DNA from 3 places in the Celerinatantimonas sediminis genome. Region 1 is predicted to be linked to each of the others. Evidence: riboswitches for the same ligand, from Rfam matches in the RefSeq annotation. Region 1 holds a riboswitch; each other region holds the start of a gene.

Region 1 (7,786 bases):
CCCAGGCGGCTCGAGTGAATACATCAAACCATTGCTCAAGAATTGCCAAGAACATATTCGCCTTAATAGTGAAGTGACAAGCATCAAAAGAAGTAAAGATGGTGTAACGCTAACATGCGCTGATAATTGGCGCTGGCAAGGGGATGAGGTTATCTTTGCCTGCCACAGTAATCAGGCGCTAGCTATTTTAGGCGATGATGCCAGCGCTCAAGAAAAAGAGCTATTGCAAGCATTGCGCTATCAGAGCAATGAGGTGTTTTTACATCAAGATGAATCGCTATTACCGAGCATTGAAAAAGCTCGTGCCAGTTGGAACTACCGAATTACTCCGCAAGGTCATGGCGATGACCTGCCAGCCAGTGTCAGTTATTATATGAATCGGCTGCAAGGCTTTCACAGTGAACTGCCGTTTGTCGTGACACTTAATCCCAGCGAAGCTATTGATTCAGCAACTATTCTTGGCCATTACCAATATGACCACCCGCTGTTTGATTGCAAAACTAGCTACTATCAGGGCAAACGCCACTTAATTAATGGCCACAACCACAGTTGGTATTGCGGCGCTTATTGGTACAACGGTTTTCATGAAGATGGGGTCAGAAGCGCTAATGATGTCGTTGAATCTCTAACCGGGACAGGATTATGAGATTGACATCTGCCATCACTGAAGGGCGCACCTTTCATCACCGAAAAGTGCCAAAGGATCATAAATTTAGTTACCCAATCAGCTATTTGTGGGTCAACTTAGATGAGTTAGATGAGGTTCGCGCTCTACTCAATCGCCACAAATTGCTGCGCCTCAGATTGCATAATAAAGATTACCTCGGCCCTGAAGATAAACCTTTAAAAGACAAAGCGCTCGATAAGCTCTCGCAGTTTGTCCCAGAATTTACGCCATCAACCATGGTGATGATGGCCCAGCTGCGCTGGAGTGGTATCTACTTTAGTCCAATTAATTTTGTGTTTTACGGCAATGACCAAGACTTTATCTACGCGGTGGTCGAAGTAACCAATACGCCATGGCTTGAAAAACACTACTATTGTATTGATCTGCGCCAAATAAAAGACACCACTAAAACATTTCATGTTTCGCCATTTAATCCCATGGATATGCATTATCACTGGCATATTGAGCTTGGTGAAACCATCAATGTAGTCATCGACTGTCAGCGACAAAGCAGTGAATTTAGCGCATCAATGACTCTTAAAAAAGGTCCTTTAAATGCAAAAAGTGTGCGTCAGCTGGTGCGCAATCATGCATTTCAAAGCGCCTTAATTATTGCCCGAATCTATTATCAGGCACTGCGTTTATGGCTTAAACGAGTGCCTTTTTATGCTCACCCTAAGGAAAAATCCGATCGTCGGTAAAGGAATCATCTATGTTAAAGGCCCGAAGGCTTAGCCTGCCCTGGTTAAATCCCCAACGCGAACTGGCACGCAATATTGTCACTATGTTTTTGTCGCGCATCGATGGCGCGTGCATTGAATTGCAACAACCAGGACAGCCTAGTCAGTTGTTTGGGCAAAAGGGTGCTAAACATCAACTGGTGATTGATGTTCGAGACGCCTGTGTCTTTGAGCGGGTGTTACGAGGTGGAACTTTAGCCGCGGCTGAAACATACATTGAAGGGCTCTGGCGCACCAGTAACCTGCATGAATTACTGCTGGTGATGGCCAATAACCAACAGCGGCTCGATCACCTTGATTCCAATATTTCAAAGCTGTTTCAGTGGAGCGCTAAAATTCGCCACTGGCTTAACCACAATCGTAAACAGCAAGCCAAGCGCAATATTCTAGCGCACTATGACTTGGGAAATCATTTCTATCAGTCATTTCTTGACTCGAAGATGCAATATTCTTGTGCGCTATATGATGACGAGCTAAAAAACAGGCCTCCTGAAGCTTTGTTAGAACAGGCCCAAGAGCGAAAACTCAAGCGCATTTGTGACCAGCTCCAGCTCAATAGCTCAAGCCATCTATTGGAGATTGGCTCGGGTTGGGGCGGGCTCGCTATTTATGCCGCACAGCATTATGGTGCCCAAGTTACAACGACCACCATCTCTGATGAGCAATATGCATACTGTTGTCAAAAAGTGCATAAATTGCACCTAAATGACAAGATTAGAGTATTAAGTTGCGACTATCGTGATCTACATGGCCATTTCGATAAATTGGTATCAATTGAAATGATTGAAGCCGTTGGCCATGCTTATTTGCCACAGTTTATTCAAAAATGTGCTGATTTACTCACCCCGGGTGGCAAAATGCTCTTGCAAACGATTACCATCAAAGACGAGCGCTACGATAACTATCGCCATAACACCGATTTTATCCAACAGATGGTTTTCCCTGGTGGTTTTTTACCCGCATTAAAAATCCTCAAACGGCTATTTAGAAAATCAAAACTACAAATTGATAATCAACTGGACATGCGCTTAAGTTACGCTAAAACGCTGCGGGCTTGGCATAATCGGTTGTGTGCCTATCGCGCCCAACACCCTGGTGATCTCGGATTTAATGCCCAGTTTTTTCGGCTCTGGCACTTTTATATGGCTTACTGTGAAGCTGGATTTTTAAGTGCAAATACAGGCGTTTGGCAACTTACTTTAACTCATAACGAGTCTTAGTGAGATTTACAAAATTTTTACATTAATAAATTGCCTAGGGGATTAAAAGCGCGTATTTTAATCCCTAGCAATTGAACTGATTGCTACGGTGATGGTGTTCACCGTAACAAACCGCCCTTTTCTGGCTGATAACACCTGATGATTCATCCTTATCTATTTAAGGGGTACATCAGTATGCCAGATATCAAAGTTTTATATGCATTCACGCATTTTAATCTCATCTGTTTTTTGAACTGCCACTTATTTTCTGCTGTTCATGTAGCTCATACTGATGTTGCCGACAACAGCCTTTGGAGGAAGTGGTTATGACCTATTATCGCCACGCATTAGTTCTGGCTCACGATCAGATAGATGGGAAAATTTTACTCAGTCATGGCAGTAAAATGGCACATGCGCTGGGCACTAAAATTACCATCGGCCACATTAGTTCTGACTACCGGGAACTGCAATATCTCAATGATAATACAGTCCTTGAGAAGCAGTCCAAACATGTTATCGAAGCCAAACAAATGCTCTCTGAGCTTATCAAATCCATCGATTTTCCGGCTGGAATTGAAGAGCTTGTCAGCATTACCCGGTTTAAAGATATCGAAAATCTCATCAATGAACGTCAAATCGATCTTTTGATCGTTGGCCATAAAAACCGGCTATTTGGCGTTATGTCATCTTATTCGTTTGAATTCATCAATCGCATCAATATTGATGTGTTGGTGCAACATATTCCCAATGAAAAATCCTTAACGGAGGCTTTATGAATAATCAAATTCAGCAGATCACAGCTCGCGAAATTCTTGATTCTCGCGGTAATCCAACGGTCGAAGTCGATGTATTTGATGTATCTGGCAGAACAGCTCGTGCGTCTGTGCCATCAGGGGCCAGTACAGGTTCGCGCGAAGCCATTGAGTTTCGCGACAATGATAAATCTCGCTTTGGTGGCAAAGGCGTTTTAAAAGCAATTGAACACATTAACAAAACCATTGCACCGGCGCTGATTGGTACTGATGCTCGTCAAATGCGCCAAATTGACGCTATCATGCTAGAGCTAGACGGCACTGAAAACAAAGCAAAACTCGGTGCTAACGCTATTTTAGGTGTGTCACTGGCTTGTGCTCGCTTAGGGGCATTGCAATCAGATTTGCCACTGTATCAATATCTTGGCGGAACAGGTGCAAATCTATTACCAGTGCCTTGCATGAACATCATTAACGGCGGCGTGCATGCTCGCTGGCAAGGCGCTGACTTTCAGGAATTTATGATATCGCCATGGGGTGCCGGTAGTGTTGCTGAATCCATTCGTTGGGGCAGCGAAGTCTATCAGGCCTTGCGCAATGTGCTTAAAGAAAAAGGCCTCTCAACAGGGATTGGCGATGAAGGCGGCTTTGCTCCACAAGTTAAATCAAACCGCGAACCTCTTGAGTATATTGTCCAAGCCATTGAAGCTGCTGGGTTTAAACCTGGAGATGACATTGCGATTTGTATGGACCCAGCTTCCAGTGAATTCTGCGATAAAGGTATTTATACGCTAAACACTGAAAACTCTAAACTGAATGCCGAACAGATGAGTGACTACTACTCAAAACTGATTGACGATTTTCCGCTGGTTCTGATTGAAGATGGTCTGGCTGAAGATGACTGGGAAGGCTGGAAAGTTCTGCATGACAAACTAGCAGGACGTGTTGAACTCGTCGGTGATGACCTATTTGTAACCAACATTACCTATATTCAACGGGGTATTGATGAACAACTAGCCAATGCCGCTTTGATTAAATTAAATCAGATTGGTTCACTATCTGAAACCTTCGATGCGGTAAATCTGTGCCATCAAAACCATTGGGGGACATTCATCTCTCACCGTAGCGGCGAAACGACCGACAGCTTCATTGCCGATATGACCGTTGCGATGCGTGCCGGACACCTCAAAACAGGTGCACCATGTCGTGGTGAACGTGTTGAAAAATACAATCAGCTCATGCGAATTGAACAACAGCTAGGTTCAGCTGCGGTCTTTGCTGGTAAAAATGCCTTTATCCGCAATCGCTAAAAACTGAGCAACCTGGTCATTAACCGGGTTCTTTTGTAGCTCTTGGGGCGGGCATTGTTGAATGACCCGCCCATGTTCGATAAAAGCAACTTCATCAGCAATCGCACTGGCATCACTAAATTGATGAGTCACCAATAACACCGCTAATTGATGCTCATTAGCAAGGTTTCGAACCAACGCTAAACAATCGGCGCGAAGCACTGGATCGAGCGCATTAAAAGGTTCATCAAGTAATAAAACAGGCCGCTTACGAAGCAATGCTCTGGCAAGGGCTGCCCTTTGCACCTGACCGCCGGAAAGATCGCTTGGATAACTTTCTAACCATTGGGCAATAGCCAGCTGCTCCGCTACCTTATCAATTTGTGCTTGTTCATTGCGATTGAGCTTTAATTTACCATTGATCCCCAACGCTAAATTCTGCTTAACCGTTAGATGCTCAAATAAATTATGCTGCTGAAATAAACTGCTAACGGGCCTTTTGGCAACGGGAAGCTCAAGGATAGATTGATTCTGCCAAGACAGCTCACCAGAGGCATTCTCAAATCCAGCGATCATGGCCAGTAATGTCGATTTACCGCAACCACTTTGTCCTAACAGCGCAACCACCTGCCCTGCTTGGCAGGTCAAATCGTAGCAAAACTCATGGCCTTGGCGAGTTAACTTTAACTGATTTACCTTTAACATAGCGCTCTTGAACGCTCCCCCACCCAATTGATAACAGCAAAAATGACAAGGCATAATAGCATTAGCCACAAGCCGGTAACGCTAGCACCAGCGAACTGATAGTGCCCAAGTTGCTGGTAGATTAACAATGGTAATGTCAAAAGATGAGTATCCCCAAGTAGCGCGACCACGCCCATATCACCGAGCGATAACACCAATGCAAAAGCACTGGCCAATGCCAGAGGACGAGCTAACACAGGCAAGTAAACCAATCGCAACGATTGCCAACGCGATAGCCCTAATTCTAACATCAGATGTTGATAACTAATCTGTAACTGCCAAAGTTGCGGTTTAATAATGCGACTAACAAACGGCAAAGACATCAGCGCATTAACCAGCGCCACTAACGGCCACAACCAGACCTGATAACCATGTAGCCACAGCCAAAAGAACAAGCCTGTTGAAATTACCATCGGCGGCAAATACAAAAGAGCTGAACTATAAAAATCACTTAACCGTTCTAAAAATCTTAACGAATGCAGAGCCCAGCTTTGCATAAGCAGGTAACTGAGTGCGAAAACTAGCACAATGCAAAATAGCCAACTGAGCAACGCTATCGCAAGGCTTGTAAAAGTTGCTCTAAAAAGCGCATCCATGGGTAAATGATGCCAGTTAAAATCAATCAAGGGCGTAAACATCCCAATGATAACCGAGCCAAAAAATAACGCAGCCAAACCAAGAGATGCGCGCATGCAAAGCTTTTCTAAAGAGCCGGATGCGGGGCGATAATCGCCAGAGGCCGCGATTGGGTTGGGCTTTTCTTGGCGCTTAAAAATAATAGTCAGCGCCAGAGCAATAACCAGCTGCAACAATGCACAATAAAGCGCAAAGGTTGGCTCAAAGCTATATTTAAGCGCCTGATAAATCGCAACTTCTAACGTAGTATGAGCAGGGCCGCCGCCCAGAGCTAACACAATCGTAAAGCTGCCAAAACACAATAAGAAAACCAGCACCCAAGAGCTCACTAAACCGGGCGCTAATAATGGCCATTCTAAATAGCGAAAACGGCGCATCGGCGTCAGTCCCAACTGTTCAGCTTGCTGCCAATGGCTACTGGCGATGGACTGCCACAGCAAATAACTGTGGCGAACAAATAGTGGAATGTTTAAAAACAGATGAGCTAACAAAATCCCTGTGAGCCCATAAATATTCAGAGATTGAAACAGAACGCGCGCCCAGATCCCATGGATACCAAACGCCCCAACCACGCCTAATACCACCAAAATTACCGGTGCGATAAAACAGACACTGGCCAGATAAAGCCACCAGCGGGTGCCTTTGGCTCGAAGATAAAACAAAGCGCGTCCAAGCCATACCCCAATCACTAAGGACAATGTGGCAGATAACGCCGCTTGATAGAAACTAAACCAAAGGACATGCCACAAATAGGGATCGTTGAACTGGGCCAAGGATAAACCTTGGCCAGCTTGCCAAATGCCACTTAAAGCAAGCAGTAAAATCAGCGATATAACACCCACTGACAGAACCGAAGCGGTGCCAAGTGTAACTATTGACTGACTGCGCTGCGCCACTGGCGAATCCAATTCTGACGATTTTTAGCAACCGCTTCTGCTGGCAACATCAGCGCTTTAGGATGAATGATTTCGCTAAATGCTTTTGGCAGCTCAACATCCTTACGAACAGGCAACATCCAATTATTTAACGCGATAATGTGCTGAGCTTTGGGAGTTAATAGAAACTCAAGGAACTTGCGGGCTAGTTGTTTATGGTGGGCATAAGCACTAACGGCCGCCACTTCAATCTGTTGATAATGCCCTTCGGAAAACTGCGCTGCGAGATAGTCGCTATTGTTTTCTTCAATCTTATGATAAGCCGAGTCAGTGGTATAGCTAAGCACCATATCCGCTTCACCTTTTAAAAACATGCCATAAGCATCATCCCAGCTTTTAGTCACTGTGACGGTTTTCTTGGCAAGTTTAGCCCAAGCTTGCGGCGCTTTATCACCATACACCGCTTTGACCCACAGCAATAATCCCAAACCTGGGGTACTGGTACGAGGGTCTTCATAAATGATGCGACCTTTAAAATTCTCGACTAAATCTTTAAGCGAATGCGGGGGATTGGCTAACTTTTTACGGCTATAAACAAAAGCAAACTGGCCGCGATCATAAGGGATAAAATCTTTGTTCTGCCATTGAATAGCCAACTTATCTGTTTCGATATTCAATTGATGCGGAGCCACAAGTTTTAGTTTTTCAGCGCTATACATCAAATTGGTGTCAAGTCCGACAACCGCATCAGCTTTTGTATTTGCCCGTTCTAAACGCAGCCGGTTTAATACCGAAACACCATCATCTAAACCAACCCAGTTAATCTGACAATGACAGTCTTTTTCAAATAACTTCGTCAGTTGTGGCCCCGGCCCCCACTTTGA
Region 2 (7,786 bases), on a different contig from region 1:
GGCTTTAAGTGCGCTGCGCTATTCGATGCAAGACTCGACTCGATTGAGCCTTAATCAAAAATGGGCGCAAAAGGTCACGCTACCGATTGATGGCGGCTCTATTAGTGGCCAGATAGCGGATGCATCGCGCTGTTTTAATTTAAATGCACTGGGCCAACCGGATGATTCATCGAATCAGTCCATGGTGCAAACATTGTTTTACCGCTTGTTGATGGTGGAAAAAGTCCCTGCGCAAAAAGCGAAGATGATAGCTGCTGCAACCCGCGATTGGATTGACAGCGATTCTAGTGCGTTAGCGGGTGGTGGCGAAGATGACGTTTATCAAGATGACGGCTATAAAACCGCCAATACGATGCTGGTGGATGTGTCGCAGTGGCGAGAAGTGCGCGGTGTGGATGAGCAAATTTATCAACGTATCAGTCCGCTTTTGTGTGCGTTGCCAACGCAGCGTTTACGTATTGATATCAATACTTTAGAAAGTGCTCAAGCGCCGCTATTAGAGATGCTCTTTTATGGGTATTTAACCAAAGATAAAGCATTAAAAGTGATTGCGCGCCGGCCCCAAAGTGGGTTTCAGACCGTGGATCAGATCTTTACCTTTCCCGAATTGGCGAAGGTTAAAATTATTAACGGTGTGCACAGCGTGCTAGCCGTGACAAGTTACTACTTTGTTGCCAAAATGCAGGCCCGCTCTGATGATGGCACGCAAAGGGTGTTGTATTCGTTCATTGAGCGTCAGGGAAGTGATAAATTTAAAGTGAGGCGCCGGATGTTAGGAGATTGGCATTGAGAGAGAGATTACTCATTCATCTAGGAAGCGATGAAAATCAGCCGATAGACTGGTTATGCTATTCGGACGATGAGCACCAGGTGGTTGCCAGTGGCGAGCTCAAAAATGTTGCTGAACTTGCGCAGTTGCAACCTCTGGCACAAACGCGTCAGGTCGCGGTGTTACTTCCGGGCAATGAAATTTCGCTTCAGCAGCTTAACCTGAATCGGGCGCAATATCGTAAGGTGCAAAATAGTTTGGGCTTTTTGCTCGAAGAGCAATTGGCCGCTGATCCTGAATCGTTGCATATCTGCAGCGTCGATTACAGCGACTCGGTGTTAACTGCAGCCGTGGTGGATAAAGCTTTAATGCAGCGTTGGCAGCGCTGGTTAAATGATGCGGGGATCGCAACAGAGCAATGGATCCCTGATTTTCTGTTGTTACCGACACCACAACCTGAGCAGTTGGTGCTGTTACATTATCGCAATGGCTATCTGCTTAAAAAAGGCCAAATGGGCGGTGGCTGGCTTGATGAAAGCTGGCTGAGCGATGGTTTAGAGCTGTTTGATAGTGAGCACCAATGTCGCATTTTAGGCGATGTTAAAAGTGCACAGGTGGGAGGGCGCGCCATCGAAGAGCTTGATGTCGAGTTGCCTTTGGCGCTTTTGGCTGAGCAACTTAAAGGTTGTTCGATTAACCTTTTACAAGGGGATTATCGAGTTCGCCAGCGTGGCCATTTTAAACAGGCGCGTTATCTGATTGCGGCTGCGATATTTTTGCTTGTGGTGAGCGCGGCAAACTATTTATCTCAATATTGGCAAGTCCATCACCAGCTTATTCAGACGCGTCAGCAGTTAGCTAAGCTCTATGAGCAAACGTTTCATCAACAAGTCCCTAACGATCCGTATTTGGTGCGCCGAGCATTTTACCAGCTCGGAGCCGAGGCTAATGAGCAAACTCGCGGTAGTTTGCTGCAGATGCTTCGCTCATTAACGCCAATATTTAAGAAATTCCCAGCGGTGCAATATCAAAACCTAAGTTATGAGCAAAGCTCGAGCAAGTTGGTGTTGCAGGTTAGTGCGCCGGACTTTGCAACGTTTGAGGCTTTTCGCAAAGCAGCTCAATCATTTGATATTCAAACTGGCGCACTGTCACGCAAAGATAATCGGGTTGTTGGAACACTAACCATTAAGGAACACTCATGAAGCAATGGTGGTATAACCTGCAAAGCCGAGAACGAGTCATGGTTTGCGTGGGCGGCGTAATGGTAGTGTTAATTTTATTGTATCAATTTGGTTGGGTGAGTTATCAAAATGCTCTGCAGCGCTCGCAAGCGCAATTGGCCCAAGAGCAGCAAACCCTAAATTGGGTGTTGAGCCATCGCGATGCACTAAAAAATCCAGATGCACACCGTCCACAGATGAAAAATGTGCCATTTTCACAGGCAGCTAATCAGCTTGCTAAAGCGCTAAATATCTCGATTACTCGATTGCAACAAAGCTCTGATGAGTATGCATTAAATCTTGCACCACTGGCGTTTAATACGCTGCTTGAATATATTAATCGGATGCACGGTGAATATGGTTATCAGGTCGTTGCCCTTAATTTACAAGCAAGCGGTGAAGGGCAAGTCAATGTTTCACAGCTGCGGTTTAAACAGCGTTGAACATCGTAAAAAAGAAGTCTCTGTGGTTAGTGATAGTGGTGGCGCTGTTTGTTTATGCTGCGGCACTATTTTTAAATATGCCCGGAGCTGTGATTGCGCGAAAGCTTAATTTACCCGGCCTTGAGCTGGTGGGCGTGCAAGGCTCGCTTTATCAAGGGCAGGTCACGCATCTCGTTTGGCATGGCCAATCGCTTGGGCGATTACGTTGGCAACTAAAGCCGTGGTCACTCTTGGGTTTGACCATCAAAGAGCAGATAACGCTTGATGGTCCACTCTCTGGAACCTTTAATGTTTTTCAGTCACCTCTGAGCAAAGGCGTTGAAAATTTACACCTAAGCTTTTCCGCTCAAGCGCTAAATCGCGCTGTCTCACTGCCTTTTCAAACGCAGGGCACTTTTCAAGTAAAGCTTAATAAATTAGCGCTCTCAAACCATCGCTGCCAAAGCGCCAGTGGGCAAGTTAATTGGCAAAAACCTCAGTTGAGCACGCTGTTTGGCAAGTTGAGTTTGTCTCCTGTCTCTGTACAGATCAGTTGCTCGAGGGGACAATATGTTGCTAAAGTCAATCATCAGGGCCAGATGTTAGTATTGCAAGGTAGTGCTCAGCTTAGCGATTTAAGATGGCAAGTTGATTTAAAGGCGCGGCCAAGCGCACATTTTCCTAAGCGCCTTCGAGCATTGCTAGAGCCACTTGGCGCGCCATCGGCTGATGGATTTTATTCATTTAAGAACCAAGGCGTTTTCTAAGCGGCCATACATGATGATGTTGCCCAAAAAGCTAAGGTAGCATCAAGGCTAGCTGGCGTGACAGAGCTATAAGAGAGAAATAATGCCAAAGAAGAAACCGAAAATTCTTGAGCAACATATCGCCGCTCAAAGCCATTTTTTTCAGGTCGAATCTCTGCATCTGGAGTTTAGTAATGGCGAGCGAAGAGTCTATGAGAGATTAGTCGGTGGCCAGCGAGGGGCAGTAATGATTGTCCCGGTCAACGCAGATAATCAGCTATTGCTTATTAAAGAGTATGCCGCTGCAACTGAGCGCTATGAGCTTAGTTTTCCCAAAGGCGCGATAGACCCGGGTGAAGAACCTCAGCAGGCTGCTAATCGTGAATTACAAGAAGAAGTGGGCTTTGCTGCACAAAATTGGCATATGCTTAAAGAAGTTACCGTTGCCCCGAGTTATTTTGGTGGAGCAATGCAAATTTTTGTCGCAGATGAGCTGTATCCATCGCGTTTATTAGGTGATGAACCTGAGCCTCTGGCGATTGAAACCGTGCCTGTCGATGAGTGTATGTCACTGCTTGAGCGTGAAGAATTTAGCGAAGCCCGAACCATTGCTGCGCTTTATTTGTTTAACCAATGGTGGCAGAAAAATCGTAGGTAATTTCGCTAATTAGCTAATTTTCGTTTTAGCGATTATTATAGAATAACTTTCAAACTGTAAATAAATCAGTTGATCTGCTCATAGCAACCGCACCGCTCGGCAATTTCCATTGAGCAACAGCTTGCTAAGCCACCGTGCTAATTCTGAAATCGAGTACCTTACCAGAGCTGGTTTTATTTGCGAAAAGGGGGTCAGACATGCCACAACCATTAATTGATTTGCTCCCTGCAGTTGAGCGGATCGCCCGCCAAGCGGGAGATGAGATTCTAAAACTGTATCAAAACGGCCATTATAAAACGGAGCATAAATCCGATCATACTCCGGTCACGAGTGCTGATTTTGCCGCTCATAATATTTTGTGCGAAGAGTTTCGTAAGTTAACCCCGGATTGGCCTGTGCTTTCCGAAGAGCATGCAAATATTGCACTTGCTGAGCGCAGCCAGTGGAATTACTACTGGTTAGTTGATCCGATGGATGGCACCCAGGAGTTCGTCTCCCAGACTGGTGATTTCACCACGATGATCGCCTTGATTTGCGAAGGCGAACCGATTCTCGGGTTGGTTTATGCACCAGTGAGCGATACCTGCTATTACGCCATTAAAGGCTCTGGGGCTTATAAAATTCAAGGTAGCCAAGGGCCGCAAAGTATTCATTGTCGCCATTATCAGTTTCCGCCAGAGACGATTCGTGTCGCGGTTAGCCGTGTGCAAAATACCAATAAACTGAAAAAAGTGCTCAGTGATGATTTTAAATATGAGTTGTTGCCGTTAGGCAGTGCTAGCTTAAAAAGTTGTCTGGTCGCTGAAGGAGCGGCTGATTGCTATATTCGGCTTGGTCCAACAGGCGAATGGGATGTTGGGGCGCCGCTGGTGATTTTGCGTGAAGCAGGCGGGACATTGCTCGATCTAAATTTACAACCGATGAGTTTTAATCGCCGCGAAAGCCTGATTAATCCTGATTTTATTGGCATCGGCGATAATGATTTGCCTTGGGAGCAGGTGATTGCTCATGTGCCAAGCAATGATCGCTCAAGAAATGGTCAACAGGGTGAATAATACACTAAAAAATTGGGTTTAAATCACGGAAATAGCTAGAAAGTTATCGTATTATAGGGACAGTCAAACATCGAATGATGAATGGCTGTCATAACAGGTAGAGATTGGTTTCTGACTATCCTGTATTGATTTGGCTCTGTAAGCACTAATTGCTTAAACGCCGTGTTCAGTTGAACGCGGCGTTTTTTTATGGCGCAAACTTAATTACTTTGCTGTTATCCAAGACATCAGCGCAAATGCAATGGCTGCCATTGCCATTGAACCGGCTAGGTTAAGCGCCATGTTGCTAATCGCGGTGGTGTATTTACCTAACTGGAATAAAGTGAGGGTTTCAGCTGTAAAGGTTGAAAATGTAGTTAAACCACCACAAAACCCGGTTGTGATCATCAGTTTCCAAGCAGGATCTATACTTGGCATTTTGGCAAAAATAGTCATGCCAACAGCGATAATAAATGCACCCAGCATGTTGACCGCTAATGTTCCCAGTGGAAGTGTCGCCCCAGTACTGTTGAGTTTTAAACTAATAAACCAGCGCAGCATACTGCCGCAACCGCCCCCGATAAAGACGGCTATCAGTGTTGCTAACATAAATCCTCTTTCGTTCGAATGATTTCAAGCGTGTTAATTTATTTATGAAGATCGTGAGACGATCCGGTTGTTATCAGGCATCATCAGCCGGTGGGGCGGTTAGAGGAGGAATGCCATCTCCTTAGCTTGGATTTTACACACTTTTAGCTCAAAGCGCAGCTTTGCTGCACTGAGCTATTTTTTATCGGCCAGCATCTGACGAAGGGCGGCAACCCCGGCTAACCCTTTTTGTTGGCGCTGCTCAGGAGATTGTTCAACTCGGCGGTTGCTCCATTGCAGGTCATCTTGCGGCAGTTCCATTAAGAAGCGACTCGGTTCAGGGCGAATCAGTTCACCAAATTGACGTCGTTCACGAGTCAGCGTAAAGGTAAGCTCTCGCTGAGCACGAGTGATCCCAACATAAGCAAGGCGGCGCTCTTCATCAATCATGTCCTCATCAATAGAGCTTTGGTGAGGCAATAAGCCCTCTTCCATCCCGATAAGATATACATAAGGAAATTCAAGACCCTTAGAGGCATGTAGTGTCATCAGCTGTACTTGGTCGGCATCTTCGTTATCTTCTGCGCGCTCCATCATATCGCGCAAAATAAGGCGGTTTACGACCTCAGTTAAGCTCATCGCCGGATTGTCTTCATCGCCTTCGAGCATGTCGCTTACCCAGCGGAATAATGTCGAAACATTTTGCATCCGCATTTCGGCAGCGCGAGCACTGGGACTGGTTTCGTACAGCCAGTCTTCATAGTGAATATCGCGCACCAGATCGCGTACCGCTTCAACGGTATTTCCTCTTGTGGCGCGATCGGAAAGCTCGACTACCCAACGAAAGAAAAACTCAACGGCCGAGCGCGAGCGAGCGGGCAGCGAATTTTGCAGTGATGTGTCACAAGCTGCTGCAAATAGGCTGATATGCTGCTCATTGGCAAAGCGGCCGATTTTTTCAAGCGTGGTTGGGCCAATCTCCCGGCGCGGAACATTGATAATTCGAAGCAGCGCACTGTCATCATCCGGATTGACCATTAACCGCAGATAAGCCATTAAGTCTTTGATTTCACTGCGCGAGAAGAACGATTGCCCGCCGCTAATTTTATATGGAATGCGGTTGGTCATCAGCGCTTTTTCCAGTAGTCGGCTCTGATGATTGCCGCGATATAAAATCGCATAGTCGCTGTATTGGGTGCGATTAATAAAGCGATGGCCCATCAGCTCGGCGATGACTCGTTCGGCCTCTTGTTCCTCATTTTTGGCCATAATGACTTTGATAGGCTCGCCATAATTGAGCTCGGAAAACAGCCGTTTATCAAAGAGATGGTCGTTATTTTCAATGAGAATGTTGGCACATTTTAAAATGCGCTGTGTTGAGCGATAGTTTTGCTCAAGCTTGACCACTTTAAGATTGGGAAAATCAGCTTTGAGCTGTGAGAGGTTTTCCGGGTTTGCGCCGCGCCACGAGTAAATAGACTGATCGTCATCGCCAACCACGGTGAAAAAGGCCCGCTCTCCAACGAGCAGCTTAATCAGCTGATATTGGCTGGTGTTGGTGTCTTGATATTCATCCACCAACAGATAGCGCATTTTCTTTTGCCAACGGGCGCGAACCTGTTCATTGGTTTTTAAAAGTAGCGTAGGCATTAGGATCAGATCGTCAAAATCCAGTGCATTATAGGCATGCATTTGGTTTTGGTAGCGCTGATAAAGCTGGGCAAATAGCTGAATTTTGGCATCATTTTCTACCTGAAAATGGCCAGGTAACATAAGATCATTTTTCCAGCGGCCAATCTGATGCTGCAACTGGCGAAGCAGGTCTTTATCACCGTTAAGCTCAACCTCGCTGAGATCTTTTAAGAGTGCCATCTGATCTTGGTCATCAAACAGCGAAAAGTTCGCTTTGAGCGATAATGCTTTATGCTCCCGGCGAATGATCTCAAGGCCTAAGGTATGAAAGGTTGAAATGGTCAAGCCACGAGTTTTTTCGCGGCCAATGGTATGACGAACCCGCTCTGCCATTTCTCGGGCGGCTTTGTTGGTAAAGGTTACCGCCGCAATATGACGACCATGATACCCACAACGTTCAATTAAATAGGCAATTTTGTTGGTTATGACACGCGTCTTACCACTGCCAGCACCTGCTAGCACAAGGCATGGGCCACTAGTGTATTCGACGGCTTGTTGCTGGGCGCTGTTGAGTTTCAAAAAAAGCCTCCTACCATTTGCAGAGGCATTCTACCAAGAGCTTAGAACAATACCAATGACGATTATGCTAAGCCAAGTTTATGCACGGTTATCTTTCGCTATGCTCAAATCTGTTTAAAGCGCGTGACAGCCTCA
Region 3 (7,786 bases), on a different contig from region 1:
GTATTTGCTAAATTTAATATTCCTAGATCTTTGGCTGCATTCTCATTATTAGGCAGTACTTCTAAGTTGAGAGCTTGGTCTACTGAGAAGAATATTCCTGAGCCAATTCCTGAAATAATTCCATACCAAATCATAGATGTAGGTTCTGCATAGAAGTAGGGGAGAATAGTCCCAATAGCTATTAAGATGGCTGATAATACAACAGGTTTTTTGCGAGTTTTAAGTTTGTCTGCTATAGGCCCTGAAATAGGAGAGAAAATGAAGGCGGTGATAATAGTGGCTATTCCCATCAATGAAATGTATTTGCCAGACACGGTTTCATTAAGGCTCATTCCAGAAGTTAAGAAGAATAGCTGGTAAACACTAAAAGCCGTAATGGTAATGCAGATCATCATTTTACCAAAAAGTGCGAGATAGAAGTCTCGTGAACCTTTAATTGGGAAAATAAAATATTTGACAAAAAATTCCCAGTCTAATTTTTTTTGTTTTGGCATGCATAGGCTTGATTTTTCGCGCAAAATAACAGCCGCAATAGGCCCAGATATCAACATAAATATAGCCATAACGTTGTACCCCATATCAATGAGAGATGGATTGGATGCACTTAAAAAATATCCTCCTACGACAGGCCCACCATATTCACCTAGGATAAATCCCGCTGCATAGATTGAAGATATAACGCCTCTATGTTTAGGTGCTGTTTTATCAGCAATAGCCGCAATTAAAGGGGCGACAATAAAGTTAATAAAGGTTTGTAGTAAACACCATAAAACAATAAACATTGTTAAATGACTACTATCATTTATTCTTCCAAGAAAAAATATGACAGCAGCAGTTAGAACTGACCCAGCAAGCATCCAAGGCGTACGTCTTCCCCAGCGAGAACGGGTTAGGTCTGATAGTGCGCCAATGATAATCGTGGTGATGGTAGAGGTTATCGCACCGAGAGTTCCAAGCAGTGCTAAAAAGTTATTTACAGCCGAACCACTTCCTATAATATGGCTTAGTTTGGCGGGATTTAAAACAGAATTTAATCCCATGAATGGCCCAAGCCAAAAGAGAGCTCCTAACCCAGCAGCTATCCCCACATATAAGGGAGCTTTAGGTTGTTTTCCATCGGTTATTTCTTTAACCCAGGTGATTTCATCTGCATCATTATTATTTTCAATAGGAATATTTGATTCAATATCCGTGTGCATGCTAAGACCCTCATATAATTAAAAGTTAACTTTCATAAATTATTTTTGAGAAATTTATTAAGAAGTTAACAATATTAATTGCCTACTTAGTAACCACTGTAAGTACTATTTGTTTCGTAGTTAAGATATATTAACTTGATAAAATAAGAGTTAATTTACATGCTAATAAACTTGGACAAAGCTGCTACTGACGAAAAACTGTGATCCCTGAGACTTTCCAGTAGTCGTCGAATTGTTGCATGCAGTTGCTAAAGCGCAACTCAGTTGGACGTCAGTTCTGCTATAGCCAGACCTGCTTAGTTTTAGTCATGAAAAATATAGAGTGAGTGGTAGATGAGACGATTGTTAAGGCGATACGTGGTGAATAACACACGGTCGTAGAATGTAATGCGTAACCTTTTAGAAAAAAATCAGGGATAGAACAGTTAAGATAATTTTCATTGAAAAATGGTGCCGATTATCAGAATCGAACTGATGACCTACGCATTACGAATGCGTTGCTCTACCGACTGAGCTAAATCGGCACTACTTAGATGTTTGTTTTTAGGAATACGAACTGAGGTTAGGATAGATGCAGCTTAAGGCTGTTGAGTCATCATTTCCCTAAATAAGGTACAAATATTCCTTTAAGTATGATGAACGAGCGGGGCAAGCGTCCCAAAGTCTAATCACAAAGGCTTTGTTCAATCAGACATAAAAAACGTTGAAGAATCATAGACCTTAGCACCTCGAAGATCAATAGATTAAAGTCATTAAATCCTGAGCTTAAGTGTGAATATTTGATCTGGCGTCAATCATCGAGAGCCTGTTGCTTAGAAGGGCTTTGGCAACAGGTTACATCAGTTTATCTGCTCTTAACTATTACCTATGTGAAACTAAGATACGGACATTGCTTGTAATCGGTCAGTCAGCCATGGAATCACTTCTTTTTTGCGGCTCGTAACTCCGGCAAGAGTGATAGGTTCTTGGTCAGCTTTTTGCGGATCGAAGAAATGTAAAACTGAGTTGTGCTTGCTGATATCAGTGAGCATCAGCACCACCATATCTAATTTATTTGCCAAACACTCTTCTTTCATGAGCGCTAATAGCTCTGGCAGTATGGGCGCTATATCAGCTAAGTCCTGCATTTCAATCTGGGCTAACAAAATAGCTTTGCCTGCAATCTGATAATTTTTTGCATCTCGATGCAACAGTCTGTCGGCACTTTGCCCGGCAATATCTGTTTTGGCTTTGAGCAAGCCTTTGACAAATTGTTGGTAATCCAGCTTGGCAATTTTGGTAAGCTCAGCAACCGCTGTTTTATCAAACTCGGTTGTCGTTGGGCCTGTTAGGGCAACAGTATCGGATAATATCGCGCCAAGCAGCAATGTTGCTTGCGCTTTTGTTAACACCATTGCGCTTTCTTGAGTCATTACTTGCCAAACGATGGTCGCACTGCATCCGAGCGGGCGAATCCAGACATTCGGTGGGTTTTTGGTGACGACAGTTCCGAGCCTGTGATGATCGATAACGCCAATAATATTGCTATCTAGTAAGGTTTTTGGGCCCTGTTCTGCATCGGTAAAATCAACTAACCAGACTTTTTGATCTTTTAGTGAATCTTCAAGCAGGGATGGCTGCTCAATGCTCGCTGATTTAAGAATATAGCGAGTCTCAGGCGTTAGTTCTCCTTGGCGAAAAGCTTGTGCATGGTGACCTTGTTGATTGAGCCAGTCGGCCACAACGAGGGCACTGCATATGCTGTCACTGTCGGGATTTTTATGCCCAAAGACATAAATAAGAGATTCGTTAGAATTGATGGAAGAAGCTGAAAAAGCGTTGTTTTTTTGCATAAAGATACCTGATAGATCTGATTAAAGATAAAATCAGGCGCCATCATTCGTTGTTAAACGACGGTTTGGATAAGGTGGAACACCATCACCTTGTGTTTTAAAGAATAGCGAAATGCGACCATTAAAGCAATTTTATTGTGTGCAATATAATTGTTCGATTCTATTGATCGCTTTATAATTGCAATGGACAAACTATTATGTGTGGAATTGAGGTATTGCCCATGAATCCGTGTAAAGTGACCAGCGAACAAGCGACCAGTGCAATCAAAGATGAAGACTTGTTGCTTGATAAACAGGTTTGTTTTCCACTTTACAGCGCAGCAAATGCTATCGTGCGCGCCTATCGACCTTTGCTGACTGAGTTAGATTTAACTTATGTTCAATACTTGGTAATGATGGTGCTCTGGCAATCCAACGGCATCAATGTCAAAACGCTGGGTGAAAAGCTGCATTTAGATTCAGGAACTTTAACACCATTGTTGAAACGTCTGGAAGCCAAGAAGTTGGTCGAGCGTCGCATCAGCCAAGTTGATGAGCGAGTTAAAGAGCTGTTTCTGACCAATGAAGGCGTGGCTCTTAAGCAAAGAGCTTTATCTATCCCCAATGCAATGTTCTGCAAAATGAATCTAGAAGTTGAAGAACTCACAATGCTCAAAGAGTTGTGTGAGAAAGTCATCAAGACTTTAAAATAATCGCTTGGGCGTATTTGGGCCCAAAAATCTTCGTTTATCTTTGCGATGAAATTCACAAGTTAGATTATTTGTGTAAAAATTTTCATTTCAAAATTGCACACAATTAAATTGCGCGATATCTTATTGGTATTCATCCGTCTATTCACCATAATGAAATAACAAAAACACGAGGGACTAGCTATGAGTTCAATTTACGATATTGAAGTGGTTACTATTGATGGTAAACCACTGAAACTTTCTGAATATAAAGGTAAAACACTCTTAATCGTCAACACTGCATCGGAATGTGGTTTAACACCGCAGTATGAGGCGCTGGAAAAACTGTATGAAGCGCGCAAAGGTGAAGGCTTGGAAATTTTAGGTTTCCCATGTAATCAATTTGGAGCACAGGAACCGGGCCAAGAAGCAGAAATTAAATCATTCTGCACTAAAAACTATGGCGTAACCTTTTCGATGTTCAGCAAATTAGAAGTCAATGGACCAGATCGCCATCCATTATATCAAGCGCTGTACTCCGCAATCCCAGAGCGTACGACAGCACCAGACAGCGAGTTTGTTGATTTGCTTAAAGGTTATGGTTTCGAAGTCAAAGAGGGCAACATTCTGTGGAACTTCGAAAAATTCCTAGTAAGTAAAGATGGCGAAGTGGTTGGTCATTTTGCTCCAGATATGACTCCCGATCATCCAATCCTTAGCAAAGCATTAGACGAAGCATTAGCTAAATAATTGCTCAATTAAGCTGATGTGTCTCATTTTGTATTACAGAGACACATCAGTTAGGTATGAATTTTAAGCTGTCAGAATTTCGCTCAGATCGGATTTTGCGTCGCTAGTTAATCGCAAATCAAATTGTTCTTTAAGTGTGTTCAGTAAATTCTCGGTTAAAAAAGCTGGCGCTGTTGGACCGGTATAAATTCCTCTTACTCCAAGTGATAACAATGTTAAAAGGATTACAATAGCTTTTTGTTCAAACCATGAGAGCACTAATGTTAATGGCAGTTCATTGATGCCGCATTCAAAGCTATCGGCCAGTGCCAGCACAAGTTGAATAGCAGAATAAGCATCGTTGCATTGACCAACATCTAACAGCCGGGGTATCCCAGAAATCTCTCCGAAGTTTTGTTTATTAAAGCGATATTTACCACAGCCTAATGTTAAAATAAGTGCGTTATCAGGGACTTGTTGCGCAAAATCAGTGTAATAGCGTCGTTGTGTTTTTGCGCCGTCACAGCCACCAATTAAGAAAAAGTGGCTAATATTACCGGATTTAACTTGTTCAATAACCGCCGGAGCTGCGTTCATCAGACTTTGATGGCCAAAGCCAATGGTTATCTGCTGTTCTGCTTGCGTATCAGTAAAACCAGATTGGGCGAGCGCGCATTCAATTACGTCACTAAAATCATCTCCGGTTAAATGTTGCACTCCGGGCCAACCTACAATATTGCGGGTAAATAATCGGTCTGCATATTGGCCAACATTTGGGTCAATCAGGCAATTGGATGTCATAACGATAGCTCCAGGAAACTTAGCAAATTCTCTTTGCTGGTTTTGCCAAGCACTCCCGTAGTTACCAACCAAATGCGGAAATTTTTTTAGCTCAGGGTACGCATGGGCAGGAAGTAACTCACCGTTTGTATAAACATTGATCCCAAGATCTTGAGTCTGCTCTAATATGGTTTTAAGGTCACACATGTCGTGGCCAGATACTAGAATACATTTCCCAGCAATCGGATTCGTATTGACTCTGGATGGTTGCGGATGACCGAAACTTGCGGTTTCGCCAGCATCTAACATAGCCATAACTTGATAGTTTAACTGGCCTATTTGCATTGCTGTGTTTAACAGCTGTTGGTCATCGCGACAATCACTGCCGAGAAATCCCATTATCTGATGGTATTGAGTATAAACTGCGGTGTCGGTCTGTCCCAGAACACGCGCATGTTCCATGTAGGCTGCAGCTCCCTTTAATCCATACAGACACAGTAATCTCAAACCTAGAGTATCAGCACTTATCTGATTTTGTTCGCGATTCACGGCCGTTTGTTCTGCAATATTGACGATTGCTGGATAGTTGTTAGGAAGCTGAAAATACGCCGCTTTGGTCATTGGAGGAAGAGGGAGCGCATGTGCCAATGCGCTTTTTTCAACTAGGTTTGCCAATTGATCGCGATAGCTCTGTGCTTGTTGAGCTAATTGTAGAATTCTAATCGGATCAAAGTTGACGTTGGTCAGTGTGGCAAATAGAGCTTGGGGAGCCCATTGATCAATTTCGTCGTTCACAATGTTATATCGCCGGGCTAAATCGGCCCAAAACGATAATCCTTCTAAGAGAAACACGAGAATATCTTGAAGGTTTGAAACTTCAGCTGTTTTTCCACAGACGCCAGTTGTGTGATCGCAACCATAACTGGTACTGGTATGGGCAGTTTGTTCACATTGGGCACAAAACATTAGGTTATTCCTTATCTTAGATTTAGTTTGCTAAGGTATAATCACAATGTGTGCCAAATCATAACTATATGATTATTATTGTATTTTATAATTCATGAGTCATAAATGATGTTCTTTTGACATCATGTGATGATAAAAATACATCACAATTTATAGTGTTAGAGCTTAAGATTAATTTTGTCCAAGTTCTAAGCAATCTGCTCAGCATCCGTTTATGTCAGCCCAAGTTTTTGCCCTAAACGATAAAGATTTCCTCGGTCCATCCCTAGTTCTCGAGCGGCTTTTGCCCATACACCGTGATTGTTAGTTAGCGCTCGTTCTATTAATTGGCGCTGATAGCACTGCATCGCTTCTTTGAGAGGGAGGGTTTGCACTGATGGATGCATGGAATCTCTGCCTTTTAGAGGAAAATCTAATACACCTCGATGTATTACGCTCTGTGCTTGGCCCAAAGTCTTAAGAGCTGCGCGAGTGAGAATATGTTCTAGTTCGCGAATATTGCCTGGCCAGCTGTAGCTGTGAAGTTGTTTTAGCGCCGCATCGCCAAGGGTCAGAGGTTGACAATGAAACTGCACCGTTAAGCGCTTAATTAAAGCATCACATAACAGTGGCAGGTCATCGAGACGTTCTCTCAATGGGGGAACATGTACCGGAAATATAGCAAGGCGGTGATATAAGTCACTGCGAAAGCGCCCGGCAGCAACCTCTTGTTGTAGATCTCGATTGGTGGCAGCTATCAGGCGAACATCTATGATTTTCACAACGTCACTACCGATGCGCTGCAGTTCTCCCTGCTGGATAACGCGAAGCAGCTTCGCTTGCAGATTCAGCGATAATTCGCCCACTTCATCTAAAAAAAGTGTGCCTTGATCGGCTAATTCAAATTTGCCACTTCGGGCGTTAATAGCGCCGGTAAATGCCCCTTTAACATGGCCAAATAGCTCGCTTTCAGCTAATTGTTCCGGCAGCGCTGCACAATTCACTCGAATTAGTGGCTGGTCGTTACGCGCAGAGCGTTCATGAATACGATTTGCAACCAGCTCTTTGCCTGTGCCTGTTTCCCCACTAATAAGAACAGTCAGCGAGCTGTTGGCCACTAGATCGACATTGCTACGTAATTCGTTCATTACCAATGTCTGCCCCGTAAGTTGTGGAGCTTTGGCATGCTCATTTTTAATCAGAAGGCGAGTCATAGTGCGTTGATGTTGATTTGCTCGGCTCAAGCGTTCAAATTGTCTGCGATTATGCAAGGTGGCCGCGGCTAAGGCTGCTACCGTTTGGACGGTAATATCATCAATTTGGTCAAATTTCCCAGCTGCTTGCGCATCTAATGTGAGCGCTCCAACTAGCAGCTGTTCCACATATAAACTGCATCCCATACATGAGTGAACAATATTAAGAGGTTCTGAATTTTCTAGCAAACCGTCAAATGGGTCTGGTAACGGACATGAGGCGCTAAAACGAACAGGCTCTCGGCTATTTAATATCGCTTCTAAACGTGGATGTTGTGCGAGATAAAAACGTTGGCTTAATCGCTCTTTTTGTAAGCCACTGGAGGCAACAGGAATTAATGCTTGATGCTCATCGAGAATAAATAATGCGCAAGCATCGC

What was found. Region 1 has a riboswitch for fluoride ahead of ABTQ23_RS11340 (adenine nucleotide alpha hydrolase family protein). Riboswitches for the same ligand answer to the same signal wherever they lie in the genome.
Region 2: it holds a riboswitch for fluoride, as region 1 does, so the genes downstream of both, crcB (fluoride efflux transporter CrcB) here and ABTQ23_RS11340 (adenine nucleotide alpha hydrolase family protein) in region 1, are expected to answer to the same signal.
Region 3: it holds a riboswitch for fluoride, as region 1 does, so the genes downstream of both, ABTQ23_RS19405 (manganese-dependent inorganic pyrophosphatase) here and ABTQ23_RS11340 (adenine nucleotide alpha hydrolase family protein) in region 1, are expected to answer to the same signal.

What each region holds. Positions count from the first base shown of each region.
Region 1 covers NZ_JBEQCS010000008.1:128,412-136,197, reverse strand. Annotated here, with positions in the region: gene ABTQ23_RS11355 (NAD(P)/FAD-dependent oxidoreductase) at 1-646, shown strand, start outside; gene ABTQ23_RS11350 (DUF1365 domain-containing protein) at 643-1,368, shown strand; gene ABTQ23_RS11345 (class I SAM-dependent methyltransferase) at 1,380-2,627, shown strand; fluoride riboswitch at 2,706-2,772, shown strand; gene ABTQ23_RS11340 (adenine nucleotide alpha hydrolase family protein) at 2,933-3,382, shown strand; gene eno (phosphopyruvate hydratase) at 3,379-4,668, shown strand; gene thiQ (thiamine ABC transporter ATP-binding protein) at 4,621-5,352, opposite strand; gene ABTQ23_RS11325 (ABC transporter permease subunit) at 5,346-6,923, opposite strand; gene thiB (thiamine ABC transporter substrate binding subunit) at 6,899-7,786, opposite strand, start outside.
Region 2 covers NZ_JBEQCS010000001.1:282,174-289,959, forward strand. Annotated here, with positions in the region: gene gspK (type II secretion system minor pseudopilin GspK) at 1-790, shown strand, start outside; gene gspL (type II secretion system protein GspL) at 787-1,974, shown strand; gene ABTQ23_RS01330 (type II secretion system protein M) at 1,971-2,435, shown strand; gene ABTQ23_RS01335 (type II secretion system protein N) at 2,432-3,181, shown strand; gene nudE (ADP compounds hydrolase NudE) at 3,264-3,818, shown strand; gene cysQ (3'(2'),5'-bisphosphate nucleotidase CysQ) at 4,016-4,873, shown strand; gene crcB (fluoride efflux transporter CrcB) at 5,078-5,461, opposite strand; fluoride riboswitch at 5,529-5,591, opposite strand; gene rep (DNA helicase Rep) at 5,636-7,651, opposite strand.
Region 3 covers NZ_JBEQCS010000024.1:6,865-14,650, forward strand. Annotated here, with positions in the region: gene ABTQ23_RS19395 (MFS transporter) at 1-1,199, opposite strand, end outside; tRNA gene ABTQ23_RS19400 (tRNA-Thr) at 1,648-1,723, opposite strand; gene ABTQ23_RS19405 (manganese-dependent inorganic pyrophosphatase) at 2,075-3,031, opposite strand; fluoride riboswitch at 3,059-3,130, opposite strand; gene ohrR (transcriptional regulator OhrR) at 3,253-3,723, shown strand; gene ABTQ23_RS19415 (glutathione peroxidase) at 3,904-4,449, shown strand; gene hcp (hydroxylamine reductase) at 4,513-6,174, opposite strand; gene norR (nitric oxide reductase transcriptional regulator NorR) at 6,387-7,786, opposite strand, start outside.